Regions from separate parts of the Peribacillus sp. JNUCC41 genome, predicted to be linked through region 3. Evidence: riboswitches for the same ligand, from Rfam matches in the RefSeq annotation. Region 3 holds a riboswitch; each other region holds the start of a gene.
The links. A riboswitch is a leader RNA that binds a small molecule or an ion and turns the genes downstream of it on or off. The one in region 3 is predicted to bind thiamine pyrophosphate.
Positions count from the first base shown of each region.

Region 1: another riboswitch for thiamine pyrophosphate. It lies ahead of tenA (thiaminase II); the one in region 3 lies ahead of JNUCC41_RS01570 (ABC transporter substrate-binding protein).
Region 2: another riboswitch for thiamine pyrophosphate. It lies ahead of thiC (phosphomethylpyrimidine synthase ThiC); the one in region 3 lies ahead of JNUCC41_RS01570 (ABC transporter substrate-binding protein).

Region 1 covers NZ_CP062163.1:4,188,807-4,199,079, reverse strand. The annotation lists gene thiO (glycine oxidase ThiO) at 1-231, opposite strand, end outside; gene JNUCC41_RS20395 (thiamine phosphate synthase) at 215-844, opposite strand; gene JNUCC41_RS20390 (energy-coupling factor transporter transmembrane component T family protein) at 885-1,661, opposite strand; gene JNUCC41_RS20385 (ABC transporter ATP-binding protein) at 1,678-3,135, opposite strand; gene JNUCC41_RS20380 (ECF transporter S component) at 3,146-3,730, opposite strand; gene tenA (thiaminase II) at 3,745-4,428, opposite strand; TPP riboswitch at 4,563-4,691, opposite strand; gene JNUCC41_RS20370 (SDR family NAD(P)-dependent oxidoreductase) at 4,830-5,576, opposite strand; gene JNUCC41_RS20365 (AMP-binding protein) at 5,628-7,265, opposite strand; gene menB (1,4-dihydroxy-2-naphthoyl-CoA synthase) at 7,284-8,084, opposite strand; gene JNUCC41_RS20355 (acyl-CoA dehydrogenase family protein) at 8,243-9,397, opposite strand; gene JNUCC41_RS20350 (sigma-54 interaction domain-containing protein) at 9,666-10,273, opposite strand, start outside.
Region 2 covers NZ_CP062163.1:2,652,284-2,662,556, reverse strand. The annotation lists gene JNUCC41_RS13025 (carboxymuconolactone decarboxylase family protein) at 1-87, shown strand, start outside; gene JNUCC41_RS13020 (spore coat protein) at 145-777, opposite strand; gene JNUCC41_RS13015 (hypothetical protein) at 956-1,093, shown strand; partial or broken gene JNUCC41_RS13010 (DUF3231 family protein) at 1,175-1,675, shown strand; gene JNUCC41_RS13005 (hypothetical protein) at 1,768-1,938, opposite strand; gene thiC (phosphomethylpyrimidine synthase ThiC) at 1,961-3,742, opposite strand; TPP riboswitch at 3,878-3,992, opposite strand; gene JNUCC41_RS12995 (HAD family hydrolase) at 4,108-4,896, opposite strand; gene JNUCC41_RS12990 (histidine phosphatase family protein) at 5,066-5,599, opposite strand; gene JNUCC41_RS12985 (hypothetical protein) at 5,834-6,286, opposite strand; gene JNUCC41_RS12980 (zinc-dependent alcohol dehydrogenase) at 6,618-7,757, opposite strand; gene JNUCC41_RS12975 (glycerophosphodiester phosphodiesterase) at 7,916-8,845, opposite strand; gene JNUCC41_RS12970 (ATP-binding protein) at 9,465-10,273, shown strand, end outside.
Region 3 covers NZ_CP062163.1:318,815-329,087, forward strand. The annotation lists gene JNUCC41_RS01550 (TatD family hydrolase) at 1-33, opposite strand, end outside; gene JNUCC41_RS01555 (ABC transporter ATP-binding protein) at 49-792, opposite strand; gene JNUCC41_RS01560 (ABC transporter permease) at 776-1,558, opposite strand; gene JNUCC41_RS01565 (thiamine-binding protein) at 1,555-1,839, opposite strand; gene JNUCC41_RS01570 (ABC transporter substrate-binding protein) at 1,851-2,855, opposite strand; TPP riboswitch at 2,990-3,099, opposite strand; gene JNUCC41_RS01575 (protein-glutamine gamma-glutamyltransferase) at 3,391-4,218, shown strand; gene rarD (EamA family transporter RarD) at 4,287-5,216, opposite strand; gene JNUCC41_RS01585 (amidohydrolase) at 5,297-6,898, opposite strand; gene mbcS (acyl-CoA synthetase MbcS) at 7,051-8,634, opposite strand; gene JNUCC41_RS01595 (alpha/beta-type small acid-soluble spore protein) at 9,312-9,518, opposite strand; gene thiI (tRNA uracil 4-sulfurtransferase ThiI) at 9,601-10,273, opposite strand, start outside.

The sequences.
Region 1 (10,273 bases), 1.6 Mb from region 3:
CGCCAGTGCAGGAAACATCCCTCTGCTTCGGCTTGCCAATGTAAAAAGCGGGTTATCAGCATCCAACTCGGATTGTGCCCCTAACATCCCGGCTGCAGCACTGGATGCTTTACTGGCGAGTCTATCTTTTTCCAATAAAAGGACCTTTTTGCCTCGTTTGGCTAATTGAAAAGCAATGGATCCACCTATTACTCCTCCCCCGACAATGATTGCATCATATATGGAATTCATCTAATGTCTCCTTTCCCAAAGACTTCGAATATTCTTTAACGGCTCTAACCGGGTTTTCGGCTTCAAGCACACCTGACATGACGGCAATTCCGCGCGCCCCCGCATCCAGCACGACTTGGCAATTGAAAGGTGTTATCCCGCCTATCGCAATTATCGGAATATTGACATTTCTTGTGATTGCATGAAGCTCCTTAACTCCCTTAGGAGGAAGTCCGATTTTTGAATCCGTTTCAAAAACATGTCCATAAATCGCGTAATTGGCTCCTTTGCTGAATGCGGCTTTCGCTTCATCCATGGAATGGATCGAACAGCCAATATTCATCCCTGGAAAAGCTCCTTTTACGACTCCCGCATCTAAACTATGAAAAGCCAATTGCACACCAAATACTTTGTGTACCCAGGCTACATCCATCCGGTCATTAATGACGATCTTAGAAAGCGGAATCTTATTATCATGTAATAGGGTCACTGCTCGATAGAGTTCCGATGCACTCATTTGCTTTTCCCTTAGATAAAAGAAATCAACATGTTCCTGAATGTTTGAAGCGATCTCGACAAACTTTTCAATTGGCTGTTTCCCAGTAGAAATAATATGCAATTCATGTGCATTCATACTAAGAACCCCTAACTAGTAAAATTACAATCTCATAAAATCAAATAGATACTAACGGGAATTGAATCGATAGATAAAAGCCGGCCAACAGCAGGATGATAAAATACAAAATGAAACCATGATCCTTTTTTGAAAACCCAAATTCATAATAGTATGTTCGATCCCGAGTGTCTGTAAATCGCTTTGCCTCCATCGCAACCGCGATTCGGTGAGCACGTCTTATGCTTCCGGATAACAACGGGATGGAATAGGCTTTCATCTTAAAATATACCGATCTTAGCCCTTTTCCCCTTTCGAAACCGCGTACCTTCATCGCGTTTCGTATCGTTTGGAACTCCTCCATCATGATGGGAATCAGCCTTAATGCCGCCATGAAACTATAGGCATACTTCGGTTTAAGCTTCACTTGCTGCATTAACGAATAAAACAAGTTCACTGGCCTTGTCGTTAAGGAAAACGTTAAACCAAGGGCCGCAAAGAACAAAGCTCGAAAGCCCACAAGTATTCCCCTCATGAAACTTTCTTCCGTTATCGATATTAGGCCCCACTCAAACCAGAGCGTCTTCCCTTGCCCGAATAATATCATTGCGGAAGAGGTGGATATAAAAATGAAACAAAAGGGAATCGATAAAAGTAAGATTCGTTTTATCGAATGCCCGGTAAAAAACAAAAATAAAAGTAATACGCCAATGGTGATATTCATCATATAATTCAGGTCATGAATGAATAACGCCACGATGCATAACACGATCAGTACACCAAGTTTAAGGCTTGGATTAATTCTATGGAGCCATGTTTCTGTATTTGAAACATTCATCTACATGACACTCCTTTTAAAGTGATAAAACTTCAGTCTCCAAAAATCCGGCCTGCGCGATGTTTTCATCACTTATTACGTTTCCGTCCTTAACCGTCCAGATCCTGGTTGCAAAGTTTTTTGAAATATGATCGTCATGAGTTACCATGACCACTGTTATTCCGCGCCTTCGATATTCCTCAAACCATTCCAGTAATGCAAAGGTATTTTTCGAATCTTGGCCAAAGGTCGGCTCATCAAGGAGAATGATTTTTTTATCTATTACGATTGAAGCAGCTACGCTTAGGCGGCGCTTTTGACCCATTGATAATTGAAACGGATGTTTATCCCGATGTGCCATAAGGCCGAACACTTTAAGCAATGTGCGGACCCTCTCATCTATTTCTTGTTGAGGCCGTTTGTCAAACCGCAATGAATAGGCAATCTCTTCATATACAGTATTTGCAACGAACTGAAACTCAGGATTTTGAAAGACAAACGTCATATCCTCCGTTGGGCTTTTCACTCTTTTAATGGGGGTCCCCATTAATTCATACTTACCATCCGTTTTTATGAACTGCATCAGTGCATGCAAAAGAGTGCTCTTTCCCGCGCCATTTTCTCCCCTGATTACAATCCATTCCCCTGAATGAACCTTCAGCTCTTTAATCTTGATTTTTTCCTCTTTATTCCGAAAACCGCTAAATCCTTGCACATGCATAAGGAGTGAACCATCTGTAAATTGGTGTTCACGAATGGGTTCATGCTCATTTACATATTCATCCCAAACACCTGGAAACCATATTCCATATTCTTTCATTTCATATTTATATCGTGAAAGAATGGAGTCTCTTGGACCATCGGCCATGATTTGACCGTCATCATTAAAAAGCACGATTCGATCGATGAATTCTAAAACATGGTCAATTTTATGCTCGACGATTATAACCGTTTTGTCTCGACCAACTTCCTTCAACAAGTCCCAGATTTCCTTTGTTCCTTCCGGATCAAGCATGGCGGTTGGTTCATCCAAAAATATCACTTCTGGTTCAAGGGCCAATACTGAAGCGATTGCCAGACGCTGTTTCATCCCGCCTGACAATGTTTCTATACTTGTATGGCCTAGGTTCAATCCTACTTTACGGAGATGATTTTGGATTTTCCCTTTCATTTCATCTTTAGGGACGGAAAGATTCTCAAGGACGAAGGCGATTTCCTCATCGGCAAATGGCATGCAAAACTGACTATCAGGGTCTTGAAAAACATACCCCCATGAAGAAGGGCCTTTCATTTCTTCAACTTTCATCGGGACTTCGATGGAATTCGGAATCAATCCGCTTAACACTTGCAAAAGAGTGGACTTACCACATCCTGATGGTCCCAACAATAGTACCTTTTCTCCTTTATCAAACGATAAGGATAGGTCCTTGAAAATCAAAGATTCATCACCGGGATATTTCATTCTTAACTTCTCTACAGAAATGATTGGTTCCATGGCACCCAACCTAATTTTGATCCAGTTCTGCATAATCTTTATTTGAAACCGGACGAACAAGATTAGTTACTCCTGTCGCTTCCAGGACTTTAACTAGATAATAGGCAGTCACACCTGCAAAGAAAATGGAACCCACAAACCTCGCTATCATGAATAAAGATAGATTCCAAGTGGAAAGCGCACCAATTTCCCCATATGCAAAATCCATTAGTACGGATGCAAGGCAGGAAGCTACCGCAGCTAAAACGGCCACCGACATATTGAATTTTTTATATTTGAACGCCATGAACACCAGTTCCGCGAACAAGCCTTGGACCACCCCATATAACAGTACGGTCAGCCCCCAAGGAGAACCTAGAAAGAATTCCCCGGAAGCTGCAGCAATCTCTGCCAAAAGTGCCACACCCGGTTTCCGTAAAATTAAAAAGGCGGCGGGGCCAGCTATAAACCACATTCCATAAATAAGTTGATCCAGATGTAATCCTAATGGTTTAACGGAATAGTAAATCGAACCCCAAAGGATATAAACGATTCCAAATGCTACCGAAATCACGATCGTGACTAATATATCCGTTAATTTCAATCCTTTTTTCATTATTTCATTCTCCTTTATACTTCCAGTGTTTCCTGGTGCACAGGCCATCTCTCTAAACGATAAGCCATTTCCCAAAATGAGTATTCATATTGGCTGCTCAGGATAAAGTGCTCTTTCATTCTCTCCTTATCTTCGTCCGTTACTTTTTCAGCAATCTCATCCAGCCTCGCAATTTGTTCTTCCACCAAAGTGCGGAACCACTCTCCTCCGTACGCCGCTATCCATTCTTGATAAATCGGCTCTTCGGGTATGCAACCTTGCAGCTTTTCACCTATTTCATAATACAGCCAGTAACACGGCAAGATGGCTGCAATAACATCACCTAAATGTCCCGAATAAGCTGCACGATACATATGGGAAGTATAAGCATAAGCAGTCGGGGCGGGTTTGAAATTTTCCCTTTCTTCTTTTGTGATGCCTAATCTCTCAGAAAAATTCTCATGAAGTTTCAACTCCGCTTCATATGTTCCTTGTGCATGGCCGGCAAGCCTGCTTGTTGTATGTAAATCTGTAGCTTTGACTGCCCCTAAAGCTTGAACCCTGGCAAAATGAGATAAATAATAGGCATCTTGCATGACATAAAAACGAAAACATTCCAATGGCAATGTGCCATCTCCTATTCCTGCAACAAACGGGTGATTAAAACTAGCTTCCCAAATGTGATCAACTTCCCGACGGATTTCCTCTGAAAACTTCATGTCCCTTACCTCCAAATTGTATTTTTCAATGAATCTTACAGAAAAAGCCTTTTATCACCCCTTTTTTTGCAAACAAAAAACCACTTTCTTAAACGTAAAGAAAGTGGTTGTGCTTGAAAAAATACAGAATCGTATCGTTCCAGACCCCACTTCCCTACGCTGGTATAAACCAGATCAGGTTCTAAGGGTCTTAAAGTCATACTTTAATCTCAGCTTCTGCGGTAAAATAAACTTTTACCATTAAAGCACCCCTAGTGGTACAAATTGTATATTTAATTTCCATTTGCCTTTATATTAACACGATAAACCCAATTGTCAAACATATTAGAAAAAGTTTTCAACCTAATGCTTTAAGTTTACTAGCCTTTCAATCTTGCATAACCACCCAACTATATTGATTTTTAAACCATTGTTAATCCACCATTTACGGAAAGAGTTTGACCCGTAATATACCCTGCATCTTCCGAAACGAAATAGGCAACAGCACTGGCAATGTCCTCTGGTTGAGCTAGCCGGCGAAATGGAATCGCTTTTTCCAAGGCACCTGCTATACCTTCATTATATGAGCCTATTTCTTGAAATAGGGGCGTATCTGCAGGACCTGGCGCAATACAATTGATGTTGAGTTTGTGACGTGCCATTTCTCTTGCTATCGTTTTTGTGAAGGCAATCACCCCTCCCTTAGCAGCCGAATAAACTGCCTCTCCACTTGATCCTACTCTAGCTGCATCAGATGCAATATTTACTACCTTTCCGTAACCATTTTCAATCATGAGCGGTAAAATTTCCTTGCAAGTATGGATCTGGCCAAGTAAATTAATATCGATAATCCTTTTCCAAGTGCTAGGATCACTTTTTAAAAAAGGTTCCACCTTATCCCAGCCTGCGTTATTAACCAATATATCTATTTTATGATAATGATTCACTGTTTCTTCAACGGCTTTTTTAACACTTTCTAATTTCGTTACATCACAATGGACCGCTCTGGCTCCAAAACCCGAATTTTCGATTAAAGAAACCGTTTCCTCAGCATTTTTATGATTTATATCAGCCACGATGATGTTAAAATTGCGAGAAGCCAATTTTTTTGCAATCTCTCTGCCAATTCCGCTTCCGGCACCGGTAATAAATGCGATTCTTTTATTCATATATTTCCCTCCACTTTCACCATTTAGTCAATATGGTTTTATTTAAACTGCTTATATCTTGTCGACTAACTTTTCATTTATCATTTCCCGGAGCCGGAATTTCTGGATTTTCCCGCTTGCCGTACGAGGAAAGTCGTCCATAATTTCAAGAAATTCAGGCCAATATTGTTTGGCCAAACCCTTTTGCGAGAGAAATTCCTGCATAGAATCCATCGTGATCGGGCTCTTCCCCGTTTTCATGCTGATACATGCACATGCTTTTTCCTGAAGTCGGAAATCTGGAACTGCAATAACCTGAGCGCTAGAAATATCCGGGTGTTCATACAATACATTTTCTACATAAGCGACTGGAATATTTTCACCGCCACGTATGATAATGTCTTTGTTTCTTCCAGAAATTCGAATATATCCTTCTTCATCAATGAATGCTCGATCACCGGTAATGAACCATCCGTCACTAAATTCAGCTAAAGTATCATCGATCCGTTTAAAATAGCCGACAAAAAGAGCCGGACCCCTTACTAATAAAGAGCCTTCTATATTCGGGGCACACACCTCCCCTTCAAAATCTACGACCTTTAGTTCCATTCCCGGAAACGGAATTCCGTCGGTATTCGTCAGTTTTTCTTCTGGATCTTCAAGTCTCGTCAAGGTTACCAAGCCATCTTCCGTTTGACCCCACCCTGACAATATCTTGAACGGGACTTTTTCCATGGCTTCCTTTACTAAATGCCTGGGAATCGGGGCACCTAAAGCTACGAAGACTCGTAGCGAATTAAGGTCATACCTTTCTATCCCCTCCATTTGGACCGTATCTTGCAGATAAGGAGTAGCTCCGGCCGTAAACGTTATCTTTTCCCTCTCTACCCATTCAATAAACTCTCTCGGATTCCAAATGTCTTGATAGACTCCCGTACCTCCAATATGTGTAGGGAGCCTAACTCCATAACCAAAACCTGTTTGATGGGCGAACGTTGACGCCATGAAAAGAACATCATCGGATGTTAAATGTAAGCGGTCAATCCAATAATTCGTTGATATACAAAGAGTATTATGGGTATGCATAACTCCTTTTGGACTTCCTGTGGTTCCCGAGGTAAAGATAATTTCAGTCACATCATTGGGGTCAAGTGTGATTTCATCCAAAATAGCTGAATCCATCCGGTCTTCCCAAGGTTCCTCAAATAAAGAGGAGAACAGTTTCATCCCATTCGGCGCACTGTCACCCATCACGTATATATGTTTCATTGATGGCCATTGATGACTTAGTCTTTCAATCATGTCAGGGTAATAAAACCCACGGAAATACTCTGGTACAACAATCATTTTAGATTCTGCCATCCCAACCATATAGCCAATTTCCCTATCTCGATAAATTGGTATCAATGGATTGCTAATGGCACCGATTCTTGTAACAGCATAATGCAAGATTATAAATTCATTCCAGTTAGGCAGTTGAAAAGAGACAACATCCCCCTTACCCAATCCTATATGCAAGAGACCCAAAGCGATCCGATCGACCAACTTACCAAGCTGCTTGTAAGTAAAACTACTTTTTTTATCGATAATCGCCACCTTATCTGGATGCTTTACTATAGCATCATTCAAATAATCCAAGATGGTACGATTTGGCCAAACGCCTTTAAATTCCCCCACATATTCCTGAGTCAAAATCGTCTCCAATTTCACCAGTTTTCATCCCCCTCATCAACCTCTGAATTTTTTAAAATCTACAGGCCTCTTTTCTAGGAAGGCGTTTTTTCCTTCTTCCGATTCTTTTGTATTGTAAAACATTGCCAAACTGCCCATCGATAGTTGAGAAATCCCTTGAATGTTGGCACTATCTGCATTAAAGGAATATTTGAGCATTTTTAGCGCAGTAGGACTCTTATCAAGGATCTTTCTTGCCCATTCCTCTGCTGCCTCTTGCAATTGTTCCGAAGCAACGATTTTGTTCACAAGTCCCATTTCTTTTGCTTCTTGTGCAGAGTATTGTTCACATAAATACCAGATTTCCCTTGCTTTCTTTTCTCCGACAATTCGTGCTAGATAAGCTGAACCAAAACCTGCATCATAACTACCGACCTTTGGCCCACTCTGGCCAAATTTTGCCGTGTCAGATGCAATGGTTAGGTCACAAATGACATGCAGGACATGCCCGCCTCCGATGGCAAACCCATTAACCGCTGCAATGACCGGCTTAGGAATGTTTCGGATCGTTTGGTGCAGCGTTTCGATTTCCAGTCCCATTCCGCCCCCTAAACCACCTGAATGATTATATCCTCCTTCCTCTCCCTTTTCTTTTTGATCTCCACCTACACAAAATGCCTTCTCACCTGCTCCCGTCAGAATCACGATACCAACACGATTATCATCCCAAGCGTCCCGGAAAGCCCAAATTAATTCCTGAATGGTTCTGGCACGAAAAGCGTTATAAACTTTAGGTCTGTTCATTGTTATCTTTGCAATCCCACCATTTTTTTCATAGATTATATCTGTTAATTCCATCGTTTTCATTCCCTTCATTATCTTAGTGATTTGCCTTGTATCCCATCATTTCACTGTTAATTACGAACTTAATCGGTACCCAATACGACTGTGAATAATTTCAGTTTCTTCGTAATAGTTTCCGTTTCAGCAGAATGCAAAAATACCAATCCATTGGATTAATGAGAACGGAACTCCTTTCCTATAATGTCCTTTGCAATGACCATCATATTGGCTTGAGCAGTGCCATCACCAATTTCCAACCCAATCACATCACGCAAGCGTTGCTCAAGAGGCATTTCCTTCGTATAAGCATAATGACCATTCAGCAGTAAACATTCATGGATAGCTTCTACACTATATTTAGGACCTAACCACTTAACGGAAGCCGATTCTTTACTATGATTCAGCCCTTGGTCACGAAGCCAAAGGCCTCGGTAAGCTTGCCACTTCACCAGTTCTAATTGGGTATGGTGGGTCACAATGGGGAAGGAGACCCCTTGATATGTCGCCAACGGTTTACCAAATGAATGCCTGATTTTCACATATTCGATGGTTTCATCAATACTTTGTGAAGCGGTGCCCACACATTGAAGGCCTATTAACAGCCGACTTAAATCAAACCCATTCATCACTTGGGAAAACCCTTTATTTTGAAGACCGATCATATACTCTTCCGGAATCTCGACATCTGTTAAATATATCGAACCTCTTCCAATGGGGATATTCCCCATGTCCGTGTACCCTCTACATTCAACACCCGGAATATCGGCAGGTACCATGAAAGCACTTATCCCACGATTTCCCCATTCAGGTTCCGTCTTTGCAAATAAAACAAATGCATCTCCACACATAGCAACACTTATTCCAGACTTTTCTCCATTAAGCACATACTTATTTCCTTTATGTACAGCTGTTGTTTTAATTCCGCCCGCATCCGTACCGGCGGAAGGCTCCGTAATGGCAATGCCAACAATTTTTTCACCGCTTGAAATTTGGGGAAGCCACTCCTTTTTCAGTTCCTCGCTAGCGTGATTATTGATAATTTCACCGATTAATGCATTCAACATCACCGCGTAAGTAAGGTTGAAATCACCACGACCTATCTCCTCAGCAGCTATCCCCGTTGTCACACAATCCGCACCGCTTCCGCCATATTCCACTGGAATCCGAAGGCCATTCACGCCAAGATCACCCAGCTTTTTCCACAAGTGTTTTGGAGTAATCTCTTCGCGATCCCATTTTGTATAATGTGGAAGCAACTCTTCCTTCGCAAATTCTTTCAATATTTTACGAAAATAATCTTGCTCTTCCGTAAAAGAAAAATTCAGCACATCATTACCCCCTTGATTAATTACTAATTTATCTGAACCCATATTTAGAACATTCTACGAAACATGAAACCTCTTACATGACAAACTATTATTGCAAGTTGTGTGCCAACTTGAATCCGCTACAATTTTGGCTATAGTTTCCAAAACCTTTCGCATGTTTGCATTTTTCTCATTTCTGCAAATCAAATTTGCGAAACCTCAAAAAAAATACACACTTTATAAGTGTGCCCTAATGGTTACCCTGATTACATTTCATTGGATGATACAGCTATTTCAATTTGTATTTGGCAATTTTCCTATATAAACTAGCAACATGAATTTTCAGCTTTTGAGCTGCTAAAGAACGATCCCCTTCCGAATCTTTCAATGCTCGCTGAATGGCGGATTTTTCAGCATTGCCTACAACTTCATCCAACGTACCGGACATAGAATTATCCATACATGAGGGAACCTCCAATATGAAATTAGGTGTAAAATATAAAGAATCCAGAGTTAGAGTCCCTCCATCTACGATATTCATTCCTCTTTCGATTATCGCTTTGATTTCACGGATGTTACCAGGCCATTCATATTGGATAAGCCAATCTTGGAGTTTAGGATCAATTTCTTTCACATTGGACCCTAACTTGTTATTGAAATGCTCGATGAAATGATATGCCAGAGGAAGAATATCTTCGTGCCGCTCCCTTAAAGAAGGAATTTTCAATTCAAAAACATAAAGTCGATAATATAAATCTTGGCGGAATTTCCCTTCTTGAATAAGGGTTCTTAAATCCCTGTTCGTCGCCGCGATAATACGTATATCAACATTTTTAGTCCCTGTCCCGCCTAGTCTTTCCACTTCCCTTTCCTGTAAAACTCGTAATAGCTTTCCTT
Region 2 (10,273 bases), 2.3 Mb from region 3:
GCAGCATTTGGCGGAGGAGCCACCATGAGTCAGGCTGTAACCCTCGTCCAGGAAAGCATCCAGGAAATAAATCAGATGAAACAATGATAAAAAAGGGATAGGAGAGTTAGTCCTATCCCTTTTTTATGTTCTTAACAAATGCTTTTAATGACTCATGTTGTTGTTAATTCCTTGTGCAGGTGCATACGAATTCAACATTTGTTGCATATCCTGCTGTGCAAGCTGTGGAACTTGGTAGTAATGATGTTTGTTTTGATATATCGAAATCTCATATGCCATTTCAATGCAGTTCGGAACGGAATCTGCAAATACGCGGCGAACCACCGGATTCGTTATTTCAAGCGCTGCCATCGCTTTCATGGATGCTGCAGACTTGACAGCTCCAAGCATCAAGCCTGAAATGCATTCATCCGTAATTTCCGAGACGGATTGCAAAGGTTTCTTTGGCTGCGTTGGTGTCAATCCATATATAAAATCGTTATCTTGATTCATTTTGTAGCTCTGAGTCCGTTTAGAAGGATCCTGGCCCGTTTGGAAGCACTCCAATGAAATATTATATTCATCTTGGATGAACTGATATTGACGATCCAGGATGTCAAGTAATTCCTGATCCTTGACATGCTGACGCAAAAGAGTATACGTGTTTAAAGTACCAATCGTTCCCGACAACACTTCATGTACATCGAATACTTCGTGACCACCGTGATTCATTTGTGGGGGAATTGCCCCCGTTTGCATGTTCTGGTGTACTTGACCTTGTTGATATTGGTTTTGCATTGTATTTCCCTCCTCGTTTTATCAATGATGCGAACAAGTTTAGTATGTTGAACCCCAACTGGATTATTCAATCTAAACTCTTCCAAGAAGACTAATTAAGCTGCAGACATGTTTTCTGTATAATAAAAACGTGACGTTTTAAACTATAAACACATTTATTTCAATGGGAGGATTTCTAATGACACATAAATACTTCTATTGTACTGATGAAACGGAAGAAAAAAAATCCATGCCAGGACGTTTCAAGTTACTGACATGGATAGAAATGAAATGCTCTGTGATGAATGTTATCAAGAAAGGAGTAAAATCCCTCTAGCATTTCCCAAACAGCAACGATGCATGCTTGGATAAATTCAGGGTAACTTAAACCCGTTAATGAATTTCAATGAGGATGGTTATGGGAATTTTAAGCGGAAATCCGAAAGATGAGCCTATGCATTACGGCGAGGTATTTGGGACATGGGCATTTCTAACAACTACAAAAGGGTTGATTGCCTGTCATCAAACTATGCTGGCGACAAGGACCTGCATAAATTGCTTGTTGAAGTGATCAATCAAGGGAAACAGGAACATGACCAACTTGAATCATTATTAAAAGAAAATAATGTAGGACTGCCTCCCTCACCACCTGAAAGGCCTAAAGCTAACTTGGAGGATATTCCCCGTCGGGGCACGTCTTCAAGATCCTGAAATCTCTGCTTCAGTATCAATCGATATTAATGCAGGATTAGTTGCTTGCAGCCAAATGATGGGTCAATGCATCCGCGAAGATATTGCACAGATGTTTGCGCAATTCCATACGAATAAAGCTGCATTGGGTGCTGACTTCCTAAGATTGAATAAGGAAAAAGGCTGGCTTGTCCCCCCTCCTCTTCATATTAATAAAACAAGTATGTAAATAGTAATGAAAGATTCCCTTAATCATGTTTTGTGATCGAATGTCCAACATGATTAAGGGGATTAGATAATGAAAGGACAATTAAGGCATCACTACCATTGCAGACTTTCGATTAAGTGGCACTTTGTACACTGCTGACTATAATCATCGTTTACAAATTCATGATTACAATTCTCCCGAAAAATGTCCAGCTCTCTTTTCAGCTGTTCCAATTGATTTTCCAACTGTTTCATTTCAACTTTTATCTGGATTACCCGATTCATCGAATTCTCCCTCTCGTCGGAATCATTGATAGATTTCCCCGTCCGTTTTCCTGAATTCATTCGCTTTTTCTTTAAGCCCTTCATCGATTACCGACTCAAAACCCAGACCCTTTTCCTTTGCCAGATCACGGATGTCCTGGGAGATTCTCATACTGCAGAATTTCGGGCCGCACATTGAACAGAAATGGGCTGTTTTGGCACCTTCAGCAGGTAGAGTTTCATCATGATATTCGACCGCCCTTTCAGGATCGAGGGAAAGATTGAATTGATCTCTCCAACGAAATTCGAATCTAGCCTTCGAAAGGGCATCATCCCGTTTTCTTGCATGCGGATGGCCTTTAGCAAGGTCAGCTGCATGGGCCGCAATTTTATAAGTTATGACCCCTACCCGAACATCCTCTTTATTCGGAAGTCCCAAATGCTCCTTCGGTGTCACATAACAAAGCATGGCAGTTCCAAACCATCCAATCATGGCAGCACCAATCGCAGAAGTGATATGATCGTATCCAGGAGCTATATCCGTTGTCAATGGTCCCAGAGTATAGAATGGCGCTTCTTGACAGACTTCCAGCTGCTTATCCATATTTTCTTTAATCAAATGCATCGGAACGTGACCAGGGCCCTCCACCATGACTTGAACATCGTGCTTCCAAGCAATCTTCGTCAGTTCCCCAAGTGTTTCCAATTCAGCAAATTGTGCCTCATCGTTTGCATCTGCAATGGATCCAGGACGAAGGCCGTCACCTAATGAGAAAGAGACATCATACGCCTTCATGATTTCACAAATCTCTTCAAAGTGAGTATAGAGGAAACTTTCTTGGTGGTGGGCCAAGCACCATTGTGCCATGATGGAGCCCCCTCGGGAAACGATTCCCGTAACTCGCTTGGCTGTCATGGGGATGTATCGCAAAAGGACACCAGCGTGTATGGTGAAGTAATCGACACCTTGCTCAGCCTGCTCGATTAATGTATCCCGGAAAACTTCCCAATTTAAATCCTCCGCGACTCCATTCACTTTTTCCAATGCTTGATATATCGGAACCGTCCCAACTGGAACAGGTGAATTTCTGATAATCCATTCCCGGGTCGTGTGAATATTCTTTCCTGTGGAAAGATCCATTATATTATCTGCACCCCATCGTGTAGCCCAAGTCATTTTCTCCACTTCAGCTTCGATCGATGAACTGACAGCCGAATTCCCAATATTCGCATTTATTTTCACATGAAAATTACGTCCGATGATCATGGGCTCACTTTCAGGATGGTTAATATTTGCTGGAATGATAGCCCGCCCGCTAGCTACCTCTTCTCTTACAAACTCAGGGGCCACATTTTCCCTGATCGAAATGAACTCCATTTCTGGAGTGATGATACCTTTACGGGCATAATGGAGCTGGGTTACGTTTTGCCCTTTCACTGCACGCAATGGTTTTCTTTTCAATCCCGGAAAAACTTCGGCATTGGATTGTGACTCAACTTTTTTATACCCGTTATCTTCGGGCTTTATTTCACGGCCATCATACTCTTCAACATCTTCCCGTTCCAGAACCCAGCTTCGTCTAATCGGGGCCAGACCTTTACGAATATCAATGGGATAATCTGAATCCGTATAAAAACCGCTTGTGTCATAAACTCGTAAAGGCGGATTCTCTTCTTCGCCGAATGACCCTGTAGTCGGACTTAGCTTAATTTCACGCATAGGTACTTTAATATCGGGTCTAGATCCTTCAGCATACACTTTTTTACTCCCGGCAAAACTGGACATAATTGAAACGTTCATGTCATTTACAGAATTACTCATCATGATTTCATTTCTCCTTTTTAAGTTCATTTAAAAAGGACAAAATCCAATCCATTTCGCACGAAAAAGCCAGATCTCATATTTAAGACCCGGCTAACGTTAGTATGACTACAGAAATGACCAATTGAAATGTCATTGTTTAGTAGATTCTAACTTCCCCACGCTGGTATGAACCAGATCAGGTCCTGAGGGTTAAGAAGCTTAAGCGCTTCTCTCTCAGCCCAACTTTTATTGGACACCCCTAGTCTGAATAATTTAATTGATTACAGGGTAACTATATATCACCCTTTTCATTCTGTAAATAATTTGAAAGACCTAATATTTTCATTACAACTCTCCAAAATCTGTTATTTGGAGAGGGCCATTAATTAATTCCCCAAGCTCTCAAGAATTGGGTAAAGCTCCTCCAAATGCTTGATTTCATAGGTTGGAATCACTTCATTCCGTTCCTTATCATGGCGATTTATCCAAACTGACTTTATGCCTACCCGTGATGCTCCAAGGATATCGGTCATTAAATTATCTCCGACCATCAATACTTCATCCTTATCAAGCTCCATGATTTCCAAAGCATGCTCAAAAATGGAGGCATCTGGTTTACCCCGTCCAAAAGCGCCTGAAATCACGATTTGGTCGAAATAAGGAACCAGTTCAGGCGTAATTTCAAGTTTGGTATTTTGCAGTTCAGGAGACCCATTCGTAAGCAATAGCAATTTGTACTTCCCTTTTAATTCATCGAGAACACGGAAGGACTCTTCATAGATAAATGGCTTTTTGCGTCTCTCGGCCGGGAATCGTTCTGCCAGTTCAAGCCCAAATTCCGGATCATCGATCCCTAATGCCTTCAAACCTCTCGTCCACGCTTCTTTCCGATAAGCCGGTGCAATCCCGGCCATCTTCCGGAATTCATCATGATCATCCTGAAAGTTTCCCCATAATCCCTCAAATGGGTTGATTCCGATCATTTGAGTGAATGCATATGTATCGTAAGAAGAATAAAGCTCACGTGCTTCCTTTCGCACAGCCTCTTCAAACTCGTCTACATTCAGGTCATATTTCTCCTTAGCCACTTCGCATGTGGCCACAAAAGTCTCTTTTACACTTTTCTGATCCCAAAGTAATGTATCATCTAAATCAAAAAAAACTGCCTTCAGCAAAATGTCCACCCCTCTTTCCCTATTATTGAATTCGCAAAAATTACACTATTACAATAATAAACCACAACCAATAAAAAAAGAATAACTATTCGGCAAATGCCTTCCTCTTTCTTAAAATAAGCAAAAATGACCTTCCCTTCCTGATGGGAAACCTAATATATTCCCTTTATCATCTTTCAAATACATAAAGCTTTCCATTACTGGCAATCTTGAACTTTGGACCTGTGAACCCCCGTCGTATCAGCTCTTTCCTCATATATACCATGAGGGCGGCATGACTCACGATCAGAACATCCCTGTCCCCTTTTGCTAAGACCTCATCCAATACTTTATTGATCCTTTGCTCAGCGATCTTAATTTCCGCCCTTGTCTGCTTGTTGATTACCGAGCAGCAGCGGATCCAGATGGCCCAAAGGATGAACGGCAGCTTAACCTTTCCTTTAAGTGGAGGGGAAGGTATTTCCCGCAGCTCCTCCATCCGATGAACCGTACCTGGATAGATATGTTCGGCTGTCTTGACAGCTCTCGACATATCACTGCAATAACATTCCTGCCATTCCTCCACACCAAATAAAGTCGTACCGTAAATGATATCCGCTGCATCATAATCCTCAAACCATTGCCTCATATCATCCGCCGTAACAGGTCTCCCAGTGGGAAATTCATGTGCCACCTTAAAATGCCGTACCAAACCAATTTTCATATATTCTCCTTTTTACCTTTTAAAATATACATTTCGTTTTCTTGTAAAAGTCCTTATCAATATATTACCCTATGTAAAACCATAAAAAAATGTATGTTGCAACCATAAAAAACCTTACTGATCTCTTCTTGACATTGTGTATGTTTAAAAACTCTTACGGATTGTGTCACTATCAGCATTTGATTATAATGGCATTGAAAAAAGAGAAAGCATTTCGCCTTCTCCAGTTTTGGTTTATTCTATGAATTGAAGTTCCGTTATCGTACATCTTTTCCTGAATTTATATTTCCCGCTCAAATCACTGAATTGATAATCATTGAGGGATTTCCCCAGTTGTTCCTTTAGCTTATCCACAGTGATTGATTCCGCAATTGTCTCTTTCCAATTTTCCTTTCCTATTAACTCTTCGAACGGAATTGTAGCCAAGACTTCATCATATATCTGGATACTTTGATCGATGCCGAAGCTGCCATAGATACTGCCATTTTCATCAGCAAAGATATGCTCCGATTCCAATTCTTCCACCAATACTTCTAGATATTCCTTTGACTTAACAGGCTTGATGGCAATCTCTGCTTCCGCCGTTACAGGTCCCAATCTCTTATCGACGATCTCTATCGTCAATTTAACGTGAACGGGCGGATACCCAAACCCTTCACAAAGTTCTGCTGCCGAATTATATACCATCTATACATCCTCCTTTTGTCATTATCATTATATAATAAAAATACTCCATCTCATTACCCAAACCCCTTATTCAAGTTCACTTGGCAATGCATCTTATTATTAAATCAACTCTTCTTTTTGAATCATATGCTCCTTCATCATCTGAAGGGTCAGTCGTCACATTTCCGGAAAAAATCAGTGTAATCCTGATTTCTTCCGTACAAAGGCATAATTATCATTCATATTTCACACCTCTTTTATACGTTTATCCATAATACACCATTAACCATTTGTGAACATATCCAAAAAGTCCAATGCAACTCCATGCATTGGACTTTTTATAAGCTTAAGATTAAGGCTTTAACACCACTTTAATGCATTCATCTTCGTGATCGTTAAAGATTTGATAAGCTTCACTCGCTTTTTCGAGAGGGACTTTATGGGATATGATTTCCGTAGGGTCGAACTTTCCATCCGTGATTTCATCAAAAAGCTTTGGCATGTAGTGAATGACAGGTGCTTGCCCCATTTTCAGGTTAATGTTCCTTTCAAATAAATTGCCTAATGGGAACATGTTATATTTGGATCCGTATACGCCAGTCAGTTGGATCGTACCGAATTTACGTACGCCGTTAAGTGCAATCTCGATCGCGCTTAACGTTCCGCCCTGAAGTTTCAGCTTTTGCTCAATCGCCTCGATCGTTGATTTCTTGCCGTCCATACCCACACAATCGATGACCACATCGGCCCCGCCTGAAGTGATTTCCTTAATGTAGCTGCCCATATCGTTATACTCGTCGAAGTTATACGCCTCAACCTTATTCATCTGTTTTGCCTTATTGAGCCTATAAGGAAGATTGTCGATTGCAATGACCCTTTTTGCGCCTTTCATCCAAGCGAACTTCTGAGCCATCAAGCCTATCGGCCCACAGCCAAGCACCGCTACCGTATCATCTTTCTTGACGCCAGCATTCTCTACACTCCAATATGCGGTTGGCAGCACATCGGACATGAACAATAGTGCTTCATCTTCAAGCTCACATGACTCTGGTATGACAAACGGCATGAAGTTTCCATATGGGACCCTTAAATATTCAGCCTGTCCGCCTAGATAGTTCCCATATCGTTCCGTAAAACCGAAGTATCCGCCTGTATCCACCGCTTCATTTGGGTTGGAATTATCACATTGGCTCTCCATATCATGTTCACAATAATAACAGTGCCCACAAGAAATGTTAAAAGGCAGGACAACCCTGTCCCCTTTTTTCACCTTCGTTACTCCCGAACCCACTTCTTCAACGATGCCCATCGGTTCATGGCCAATGACATAATCCTTATGCGTGGGCAAAGCACCCTGATATATATGGAGATCGGATCCGCAAATAGCCGTTGAAGTCACTCGGACGATGATATCATCCTTTTGCTGCAGTTTCGGATCTTCAACTTGTTTTACCTGTATCTCTTTTGCTCCTTGAAAAGTGACAGCTTTCATAATCAACCTCCTAAAATATTTTTAATACATTTGTTATACCCGTCAAAAAAGACCGCTAAGCCTAAGACCACCCAATTTCCCCACTAATCAAATGCCCTTCAATACAAAAAAAGCCCCGGAAAACCGGGACTCACATATGAAGCAATTATATAGTAACCTTATAAACTCCCATTTTCATCGTGATTATCATGCTTGTACTCTCTTAGTACCTCGCTGAATACATCAGGATAATTAGTGAACAGCCCCGTTGCACCCCATTCAAGAGCCTTTTTCATATCCGCTCTATCATTTACTGTATATGGATGGAATTGAAGGTCATGACTGCGAACCATCTTCACATATTGTCCGTCAACCTTATTGAAGTTCGGGCCAACGCCAATTGCATATTCCTTAACGGATTCCAATTCTTCATCGGAAATGGTTGCTGGGTTCTTATAAGAATAGAGTTGCACAAGCGGTAACTTTGGATTCATGTCATGAACCTTCATAAGGCTTTCTTTACTGAACGATTGTATTAATATATTCTTGGTACGGCCTTTTGAATCCACCATTTTATATTCTTCTAGAACCTGCAGAAGTTCTTCTTCCATTCCTGGATATACTTCAGGGGACTTTGTTTCGATATAGTAATTGGCCTGCTTTCCGAACTTCTTAAAGACTTCTTCAAGAGTGGGAACCTTTACCCCTTCATATACCTCCTTTGCCAATTGTGGATTTTGTTCATTGAACCATGAACCGGCATCCAGTTTCTTGATTTCTGCCAGCGTTAAATCCTTCACCAGTCCTGTACCATTCGTTGTACGATCCACCTTTTCATCATGCATGGCTATCAATCTTCCATCCTTGGTCATCTGAAGATCGATTTCTATGTAGTCACCTTTCATTTGTTCTCCCAATTGATAAGCTGGAATGGTATGTTCAGGTGCATGACCAGAAGCTCCTCGATGTGCAATATTCACGATTTTCTTCTCATAAATAGATGAATTGGAATGATTTCCATTTGCAGCAGAGACCCCCATTGAAGTAGCTTGCAATATAAAGGCCGCACTCATCATACAAAAGCCGAATTTCTTTATATTCCTTTTCATTTTCCCTCTCCCCCTCCTATTATTACCATCATTTTAAAAGGGGAATGTGAATCTACAGCTAATATAATGTAAAGAAATCATATTTTAGTAAAAATGAGTAAAATAACCTATCAAACAATTACCCACGTGCATTCATAAACCCGCTAAAAGCCTCTCTTTCTAAAAAAATCATAAATGAAAAACGTGCTAAACATGGATGCTGGTAATCCAATAAGAAAATATAAAAAGTTTCTTGGCATGTACATATTGAAATAGTAGAAAAAAACAGTCACCCAAATACCAACAACCAAATATTTCCATAATCTCATTACTTAACTCCATTCTTCGCAGTCTTTATCGATTTCTTTATCGTTCATCCCCATTAGGGCTTGTTCTTTAAGTCTTACACATCCATACTAAACCAAAAACAACCCCAATAAAACCCATATATTAGATCAGATGTGCCAATGTTGACATACTAAGTGAGCATGGATAGATATGTTCCTAACTCCTTGACCTCCCCTTCCGGTACTATATAGAAAAAATATCGATGGCAACACCTATCTTTTTCTGATTTACAAAAAACTAGTATCATATTACTATTAAACAAACAAACAGAATATTAATATTAAGGGGAATTATGTTAAAAAATTATCAATATTATCAAAACAAACACCGATTTATACTGAAAGCATTCATGGCAATGATATCCCTTTTACTATTAGTTGGGATTTCAGTATCACCTATAAGTTGGAAAGATAATCCCTACGAGATGATATTGCAGGTCATTTTAATATCGGGGATGATAATTTCTCTGTTATTTTACTTAAAAACTGAAGTCAATTTTTATAAAACCCTATTCATTTTCTTAATTACTGTTTATTTATATGGAAAATTCTTGATATTCCCAAATACCGCAATCATGTTGGCTTTATTTTCTTTAGCACCCTTGATTCCCATTTTTCTCTTTGATAAAATCGGGTTTTATATTGTCGCCACTTTAAATTTCATATTAGGTCCCGCTTCCATCTTGATCATTTCAAAAACGGATCTTCAAAACACTTATGAATATGTCGCTTTGGATAGTTTCGGCAACACGCTTAATTTTATCGCCATACAAATCATATTGGTATTCGTATTCATAGGAACCAATAATAGGGTCGAATCCACAAATGCATTTCACAAGGAAATACAGCAGGCCAAGCAACTGAACTCAATCGGACAGCTCGCTGCCACCATTGCACATGAGATACGTAATCCGATTACAGTCGTGAAAGGGTTTGCCCAGTTATTGGACCAAGAGAAGGAACTGAATGAAACGGAAAAATTTTATGTACAGACCATACTCACAGAACTCGAATATACCCAAGTGATAATCAATGATTATTTGTCTTTGGCAAAACCGCAAACGGATAATGTAGAGGTCATTCCTTTAAATTTCGAGATCCA
Region 3 (10,273 bases):
GTCCAAATGGATATGACTGTCGATGATCCTCAAGTTTAATCGCCTCCCTTAAGTAGAAATAGTTGGCTTCAGCGCTGCATATAAGTCTCTCTTCAAATGAAAAAACTCATCACTAAGAAGCTGTTCTTCACTTCTTGGCCTTGGAAATGGAATTTCCACTTCTTTGATGACAGCAGCCGGTTTTGCTGATAACACATAGATTCTATCTGAAAGGAAAACTGCTTCATCTATGCTATGTGTAACAAATAGCACCGACCTCCGATTTTCTTCCCAAACCGACAATAGCCATTTTTGCATTTGCAATCTTGTCAGTTCATCCAAGGCAGAAAAGGGTTCGTCCAGGCACATCAAGTCCTGTGGACTTAAGATACTCCGGATGAATGCGGCCCTTTGCTTCATGCCTCCAGATAATTCATGCGGATATGCTTTCTCGTACTCTTCTAATCCGGCTTTCATCAATAGGGCTTTTGCCTTTTCTTTATCTCTGATCCCAGCAAGTTCACTTCCAAGCAAAACATTTTCCACTACCGTCCTCCAAGGTAAAAGGGAAGGCTGCTGAGGCATATAGCTGATATGGCCCTTTAAGCCGTTTATCTTTTTGGCACCCAGTGAAATGATTCCCTGATCCGGCTTCAAAATGCCGCCGATCAAGTGGAACAATGTACTTTTACCGCTGCCTGATGGCCCAAGGATCGTGACAAATTCCCCTTCATCCACATGGAAATTCATATTCTCCAATATATTCTGTTTACCATCGAAAGAATAGGAGACATCTTTAATTTCCAGATTCATCCCTTTTCCCCTCCTTTCTCTTCCAAGAAACTAAGTATTTCTCCAGGACGGTGATGATTCCAAAAAAGATCAGGCTCATTCCCATGATGATGAAAATGGCAACAAACACCCGATCTGTCCTGAACGCAGAGGAAGCGAGAGTCATATAAACACCAATCCCCGATTTTGCTCCAAGCCATTCCGAAATAACCGCACCCATTACACTATAGGTGGCCGAAATTTTCAGGCCGGAGAAAATGAACGGAATCGAGTGAGGAAGTTCCAGCTTCCAAAATAACTGGCTTTTTCCCGCTCCCATCATCTTGAAATAATGCTTAAGTTCGTACGGTGTCTGGCGTAAACCATCCAATGATGCAACCGCAACCGGAAAAAAACATACAAGCGATATCACGATTAACTTAGGCAGCATGCCAAAGCCAAACCAGATCACCAAGAGCGGCGCCAGAACAATGATGGGTATATTTTGTGATAGTATGAGCAGAGGATAAACCGCATCCTTCACACCTGGAAATAGGCGTAAGATTGCCGCGATCAATAAGCCGATGCAGCTTCCAATAAAAAAACCCGACAACGCAAGCTCGGTTGTGGATATAAGGTGTCCGTATAGATTGCTGGACGACTCAATTCCTTCAATGAAAATGGCCGATGGAGCGGGAAACAGCCATTCTTCGACTTTCAATAAAACTGTCACTGACTCCCATACTATCAGCAACAATAATAAAAGAAAGAAGGGAGCCCCCTTCTTCCAAATTCCCCTTCCGTTCATGCCCTATATTTCTCCGTTAACGTATCCATCGTTATCCCGCTTGGCTGATATAATATTTTCACTTGGGAAATGACATTCGGCGATCCTATTTCAATCATTCTTACATTCATTTTTTCTATCACGGCAAAAAGTTCGGAAAGCTCACCCTCCATTGTCGTTTCAAGCGGGTGAACCTCATACTTGACACCTGATTCTTCAATGATCTTGATTGCTTCATCGACCATGGGGATGACATTTTCCCCTTTAGGAATGATCTGTATGCTAATTAATGAGTTGGCCATTGTATTTCCTCCTATTTTGGTAAAAATTCATTTGTAAATGCCTTTTCAGGATTGAAATCACCTTCAAGAAGCTTATTTTCAGTCATCCAATCACTGTAATTCTTCCAAATTGCAAGCTTTTGCTCACCCCATCGCGGAGCATCATCCTGATACTTGTCTGCCAGCCACTCCTGGCTTTTCTTCACTAGTTTTGCATCAAGATCCGGTGCAGATTTAATTAACATGTCCGCTGCATCATCAGGATTCTTGATCGCAAACTGGTACCCTTTCGAAGCTGCATGTACGAATGCTTTAACAGTCTCCGGATCTTCTTTTATCATCTTTTCATTCGTAGTCAATACAGGCGTATAGTAATCAAGCTTATCAGAGTATTCGGTTAAGTAAACCATATTAAGCTTTTCATTTCGCAATTCAGCCTCAATCCCTGTCCATCCATAATAAATCCAGGCAAAATCTATATCCCTTTTAACCGAAGTGAAAAAATCCGTGTCTCCTGTATTGACTATATCCACTTTATTTACATCCGCATTTTCTTTTTTCATGAGTGAATCAATGATGGCCTTTTCAACCGGAGACCCCCAGCCACCATACGTTTTCCCTTCAAAATCCTTGGGAGTTTTAATGTTCTTTGCCTCAGGTGAAGCGAATCCCGAGGTATTATGCTGGATGACGGCAGCTACCGAAACAATCGGCACGCCCTGCACGCGGGCCTGCGTTATGCCCTCCTGGTAACTCACGCCAAATTCAGATTTCCCTGAAGCGACAAGCTTATCAGCCCCGGCTTCACCTGGCATGATGATTTCCACATCAAGACCTTGTTCTTTAAAATAACCTTTTTCCTTGGCTACATACAATCCTGTATGGTTTGTATTAGGTGTCCAATCGAGCACGACCGATACTTTTTTTAATTTTTCATTTCCTTCATTTTTAGATGCTTCTTCTTTTTCATTAGTTCCGCCTGCACCGCATCCAGCCAAAAGGAACAACGAAGTTAACAGTGGCAAGAATTTATTCAAGTCATTATCCTCCTACACATCATATAAGATCCATATGCCGGAACCATAATGGGGCTCCAGGGTTTATTCAAATACTGGATGAAAAAGCAAAAAACGCCCGAAGATGGATTCGGACGTTAACATACAAAACAGAAAGTCAGTAATAATATGTTCCCTCCGCTGGCATCATCCAGATCAGGTTCAAAGAGTCAGCATCTAAAGGATGCAATCTCAGCCAGCAGTACTGGCCCCCCTACATTTCTCGTACATATGAACTTTTCTCTCTCATTATATCAATTCATGGGGAAAAAGGAATACTAATTTGCTTCTTCTCGCTAATCGGAGAGGTATTCCTGCACTCTAGGATTTCTAGCAAAACATCTTTTGGAATAAAAGCAAAAAAAATTCTGCCTCTTTTCATTCCAATCATTCTCAGCTGTCACGTTCCAAATAGTCAATTCAAAGCTTGCATTCATATAATGAGCATTATATGTAAACATTTTTGTTTACCGGTTTTATAAACCGTTCATTTCATAAGTAAAAGGTGGATATGATCATGATAAAGATTAATCACAAACGGTTAGATGTCAGTCAAATCCAACCAGGAATAGTATCTGCGAAATCACTTGAAATCGTCCAATTGCTGGCGGAGGATTCCAACATTTTTGAATATCGGAACTTTAGAATGTTTAATTTCGAGATACAACTGAGGAACCGGGTCATTGCGGCAGCTATTGCGTTGGATAAAAGTAATGCAGAATTTTCCACACTTGAAGAATCGGCATCCAATCAACAATATTGGCACCTTTCAAAGGATGGCACCTTTACCCTTCAGCCAGGGGTTCTCCCTCATGCTGCACTCGTTGATATTTTCATAAATGGAGGGCTTTATGCTTTTGAATGCGGGACTGCAATAGTCGTCACTTTTTTAAAGGCCATTTTGGATTTGATCGGCCCTAGGAATTTCGACGACCTTTTTTCAAACCTAGTTTTATATGACTGGCACCCTCCACAAAATATGGAACTCATTGTTCATAAAGGAAGGGATTATTTACCAGGTGATTGCCTTTACTTCAAAAACCCTGAGCACGACCTGGCAACTCCTGAATGGCAAGGTGAAAATGCCATATTATTAGGAAAAGACCTCTTATATGGCCATGGGATCGGGATTACCAGTTCACAGGGAATCATCGATGAATTAAATAGCAATAGAAAGCCGTTCGCCACCATATCGGCATTCCTGACAGATCATATCATTTTCCTGGATAGTTCCTTCTATAGTCAATTCCAACAAAATATCCCCCGTGCAAAGTCCGATTACAGTCCTGTCAGCCTTTCCAATTGTATTGTATCAGAAATAGGTTCGAGTTTTTACCTTTCATGACCCGGGCATTTTCTCCTAACCGGCATAAAAAAATGCTTGGAGAGAAATCTCCGAGCATTTTTTGTTATTCACGCACCAATATTCCCTTTGCCTTTGAACCTGCGGGCACTTGCCTGACCCCATTTCGTTATGGATAATGTATAAACAGCCAAGGCTGACCATATGAACAAAAAGGCTAAAAGGTGTGCTTTGGTAAAACTTTCATGATAGACGAATACCCCGATCAATAAAGATAAGGTCGGAGCGATATACTGAAAAATGCCAAGCATCGATAACGGGATCTTCTCCGCCCCTTTCGCAAAATATAAAAGAGGCAATGCCGTGACAATCCCGCCGCCCACCAACAGCAAGCTTGTACTTCCCTCTGTAAAGAATTGCATTTCTGATTGGTTCATCAAGTATATCAGGTAACCCAGGGCAAGAGGCGTTACCATCATCGTTTCGAGCGTCAGCCCGATCGCCGATTCGGCCTTGATCATTTTTTTTGCCAGACCGTATAATCCGAACGTCATGGCCAAAACAAGAGAGATCCACGGGATGGTGCCGAAATGAATGCCAAGGATCAAGACTCCGATTCCTGCAAGCAGGAATGAAATGATTTGGGCCCGGCTCAGTTTTTCTTTTAAGACTATCACTCCCAATAGTACACTGACTAGCGGATTGATATAATATCCAAGGCTCGTGTCGAGGATCCGTCCTGAGTTAACGGCCCAGATGAACACTCCCCAATTAGCTGTAACAAGCAGTGACGCCGTTAGTAATGCCGTAAAGAGTTTGGGATTTCCCATTATGTTTTTGACATAATCAAGAAACGCTTGCCATTTTTTCATGAACATCAATAAAACCAGCATGAACACGAAAGACCATAATACCCTCTGAGCTAAAATTTCTGTTGCACCGACTCCCTGAAGGAACTTCCAGTAAATCGGCACGACTCCCCACATCATGTAAGAAAGGGCTGCATAGATTGCCCCTTCTCTTTGTTCATCCACTTTCATAACAAGCCTTCTTTCCATTTACATTCCTTTATCTAATTCCATCTAATAATTTTGTATTTCCATTTCTTTTTTTGCAACTGTTATTTTTTATCATACATGATTTTGTCATCGATGACCGTCATGACCGCCTCTGCTTGTAGGAGATCATCCGGCGCCACAGCAAAAACATCCAGATTAAATACGGTAAAATCGGCATCGTACCCTTCATTGATCACACCGCGGCGCTTTTCCTGGCCGATTGCTGCAGCACTCCCTTTTGTATACAGTGAGAAAGCCTCGTATACGGAAAGCCTTTCGCCCAAGCCATATACGGTCGGGTCCTCACTGTTGATTTTCTTCCTTGTGATAGCTGCATGAATGCCCAAAATTGGATTTAATGGTTCAATGGGTGCATCCGACCCTCCCGCACAAATGATGCCCAAATTCAAATAGGTTTTCCAGGCATAGGAGGATTCCAGTAGATCGGCTGGAACCTTTTCTTCCACCCACGGAAAATCGGAAGGGACGAAACCCGGCTGGATATCAAAGATTACCGGCAGTTTTGCCGCCCGCTCCAACAGCTCCGGCCGGACAATCTGCGCATGGATGAGCCGGTCCCTCTGCCCCTTTATTGGCGGGAGGGCTTCTACTGCATTCAGGACGTATTCAAAAGCGAGATCGCCAATCGCATGTACAGCAATCGGCATTCCGGCATCCCTTGCTTTTTTCACCCATTCCTGAAGCTCGTTTTCAGTGAATATCGCGACTCCATTCGTATCCTTTTGATCTACATAAGGCTCGCTCAACAGAGCTGTGCGGCCGCCCAAGGAGCCGTCGGTAAATATCTTCATGCTGTCAAATTTGATATATCGCGTACCTTTCTGATAGCCGCCGCCTGCTGCCAGCATTTCTTCAAACGCTTTGTGATGGACGAGCAAATTGGCGCGAAAGGCCATTCCCCGGTCCTCGATAACCGATTTAAACGCCTGATATGCCGGCATGAAGCCATTGTAATAATAAAGGTCTTCGGTATGCCCCCCTGTCAAACCTAGCTTATATGCGTCTTCTATGGCCTCTGTGAGCGCGTTTTCGATATACTCTTGATCAATCCCGGGAAGTCTGTCTAAAATAAAGTTCTGCGCTTGACTTTCTTTAAATAAACCATTTAAACGCCCGTCAGGATAACGGCAGATCACCCCGCCTGTAGGTTCCTTTATATCTTCTTTAATATCCGCTTCCAATAGGGCGCGGGAATTGACCACCAAGGCATGACGGCAAATCCTTTTCAATACGATGGGATGTTCTGTCGATATCTCGTCAAGCTCATCCCGTAATATCAATTCAGGACTCGGCCATTCATTTTCATTCCATCCTTCGGCAACAATCCACTTTCCGGCCGGGGTTTTTGAGCACTTTTCCTTCAAGGATTTCAAGATGGCCTCCCTGCTATCCATCAAAGAGAGGTCTAAACGAAGCAGCCTTTCACCATGCCCGACCAAATGAAGGTGACTATCCACTAACCCCGGCAGCATCGTTTGTCCATTTAAGTCGATTTCCCTGGAAATATTGCCGGCATATTCATTTTTCAAATAGTCCTGGCTGCCGGTATCAACAATTACCCCCTTTTCAGTGAAGACTGCCTTCACTTGATCGTTTTCTTTAATCATCGTATAAATCGACCCATTGAACCATAACGTTCCCATTCCGGCTTTACACTCCTTATTAAATGATTGTTACTGTGCAGATATGCAGTAAGTGTACCATCTCATATCACGGAATCCCATATTTATGCTTTTATCCAAGTACCTGTAATAAAAAAAACGCCAGCCGTTGGGGCTGACGGTAATGCTTTCAATCAATTGTTAAGGAGTGCTTCTTCCCTTTTCCGTAAATCCACCCGTTTGATTTTACCTGATGTCGTTTTGGGCAGTTCTTCTAAAAATTCGATTTTCCTTGGATATTTATATGGGGCAGTCAATTCCTTCACGTGCGTTTGGAGCGTCTGGATCAAGCCTTGACTGTTCGGATCGATATCCTCCATCAAGACTACATATGCCTTGACCACATTTCCCCTTATTTCATCAGGACTTGCTATAACGGCACACTCTTTAACAAATGGATGCTTCACGAGTGCATCTTCCACTTCAAACGGTCCAATCGTATATCCCGAGCTGATGATGATATCATCAGATCGACCCTCAAACCAGAAATAACCATCTTCATCCTTTTTCGCTTGGTCACCGGTAATATAATAGTCCCCGCGGAACTGCTGTGATGTCCGCTCCGGATCTTTAAAATATTCTTTAAATAGAGCAGGTGTATCTACATGTACGGCAATATCCCCCACTACGCCAGGAGAACAAGGTTTGCCTGAATCATCAATGATTTCCACATGGTTGCCCGGAGTCGGTTTGCCCATGGAGCCCAATTTAATATCCATGCCTTTCGTTACCCCTACCAACAGGGTATTTTCGGTCTGTCCATAACCATCACGCACTTCAATATGGAAATGGTTTTTAAAGACCTCGAACACTTTTTGATTTAAAGGCTCTCCCGCTGATACAGCACTATGAAGATGGGATAAATCATAGTCATCAAGGTTATCCGCCTTTGCCATCAATCGATACTCGGTCGGCGTGCAGCATAATGCATTCACTTTGTAGTCCTGAAGCAGCTGAAGATATTTTTTCGCCTCGAACTTCCCATGATAGGCAAGACCGGTCGCTCCCGTTCCTAGAACCGCCAGGAAAGGACTCCAGATCCACTTTTGCCACCCTGGGCCTGCCGTTGCCCAAACCACATCCGTTTCGCTTATGCCAAGCCAGTTTGCCGCAGACGTTTTCAAATGGGCATAAGCCCATCCATGTGTATGGACGACCCCTTTTGGATTTCCTGTCGTTCCGGAAGTATATGATAAGAACGCCATATCCTCACTCTTCGTGTCGGCCATGGGCAGCTGATCTGATTCCTCATCGGCAAGCTCATTCAAATCCAGCCAATTTTCGATTCGTTTTCCGATTGAAAATTTGAGGAGGCTTTCCGCCCCTTCTACTTCATTCAATTCATGAGTATATTCATGGTAACTGATGATTCCTTTGACATCACCATGGTTGACTCGATACTGCAAGTCCTTCGCACGAAGCATTTCGGAACAAGGTATGACAATCATGCCAATTTTCAATGCGGCTAAATACACTTGATAAGCTTCCACCAAACGAGGGATTATGATAAGGACCGTATCACCTTTACCCAGTCCTTTTTTCTTGAAGGCATTTCCGATTTTATTTGCACTTTTTAATAAGTTCTCATATGTAAGTTGTTTTTTATCCCCGTTTTCGTTCTCCCAGAGGACGGCAACTTTTTCTGGATCTTTTGCAAAACGTTCCATTTCACTAACTAAGTTGTAATGTTCCGGAGCCAATAAGTCTTCACGCTTCATATTCTTCCCCTCCAATTATGAACTCTTAGTACCTACTCATTATACAAGATACTTCTCTAATATTTCTATTTATTTTTACAATTAAATAAAGAGAGTGGGTGTTAGAACCCGCCCTCTGTAGACTGTAGTCAAATTCGATGAACATCCAGTTTTCACTAAAAAAACCGTTCCAGTTGATTTCAGAAATCCGCCGACTGTCTGCCAAGCCTCATCAAAGCAAGCGTCTGTGGGGTCTCGGCCTGCCAGTTTTTCAAGCAGGGGTGTCGCAAATTTCTTCAATCCTGTGAGTTTTCATTTAACAATGAAATACCCAAAGTGTAATCATTTCTTAATCAAAGTTAGGGATGAGACCAAACTATAGTTTTTTCTTAAAAAAACAATCCAGTTGATTGGAACGGAAGGTACGAGACTCCTGCGGGAAAAGCGTGTCCAAGGGAGACCCCACAGGCGCAAAGAGCGCCGAGGAGGCTCCCGGACCGCCCGCGGAAAGCGAGTGCCTGGAGAGGAAACCAACGTCCTAGCTGATTTCATATTATATAAAACAGTTAAAAATCATGTAGTATATCTAAATCTTGTTTAATATAATGGTTCACACTTTATCGGCCGCCACGAATTTTGTCAACAAAAATAAAGAGAGCGGGTGTTAGAACCCGCTCTCTGTAGCCATGTTTATTAAATTATCTGTTGAATCCTCCGCCTAATTGTTGTTCAGCCATTTGAACAAGGCGTTTTGTGATTTCTCCACCAACTGAACCGTTAGCGCGAGATGTTGTGTCGGCACCAAGTTGTACGCCGAATTCTGAAGCGATTTCATATTTCATTTGCTCTAGAGCTTGTTCAACTCCAGGTACCAATAATTCGTTTGAGCTGTTGTTGTTTGCCATGTGTTTTTCACCTCCTTGTGATTATAGAGTGTGTTAAAACACATGGCTTCATTCGCACAATTTTATTGGTAATTACAGGATATTAAAATAGGTCTTCCATCGCTTCTTCCTTATCGAAAGTCTGACCAGGTTTAACCGTTAATATTTCAGTTTCGGAGACCGCTTTTTCAATCAAGGATTCAAAGTCGACGAAGCTTTCATAGTAATTGACTTTTTCACGTTTCGGTTTCGTTTTTGGGCTTGCCGGCGTAAAGACCGTACAGCAATCCTCGTACGGCAGATTGGATATTTCAAAAGTATCGAGCTCTCTCGCAATTTTGATGATTTCTGTCTTATCCATGGTAATCAGCGGACGCAGGATCGGTGTATTCGTCACCTCATTGATGGCAAACATGCTGCTCATCGTCTGGCTCGCAACCTGTCCAAGGCTTTCACCGGTAATCAGTGCCATGGCTTCTTCCTTTTCACGGATTCGATCGGCGACCCGCATCATTAAACGCCGGGTTGTAGTCATTGAGTAGTTTTCCGGGATTTGTTTTTGAATCAATAATTGGATTTCCGTAAATGGAACGATATGCACTTTCATGCTTCCATTTATTTCTGCAAGCTTGCCTGCCAAATCAATGACCTTTTGGCGTGAACGTTCGCTTGTGAACGGCGGGCTATAAAAATGGATCGCTTCCACGTCCAATCCCCGTTTCATCGAAAGGAATCCCGCAACAGGGCTATCAATCCCGCCTGAAAGCATCAGCATC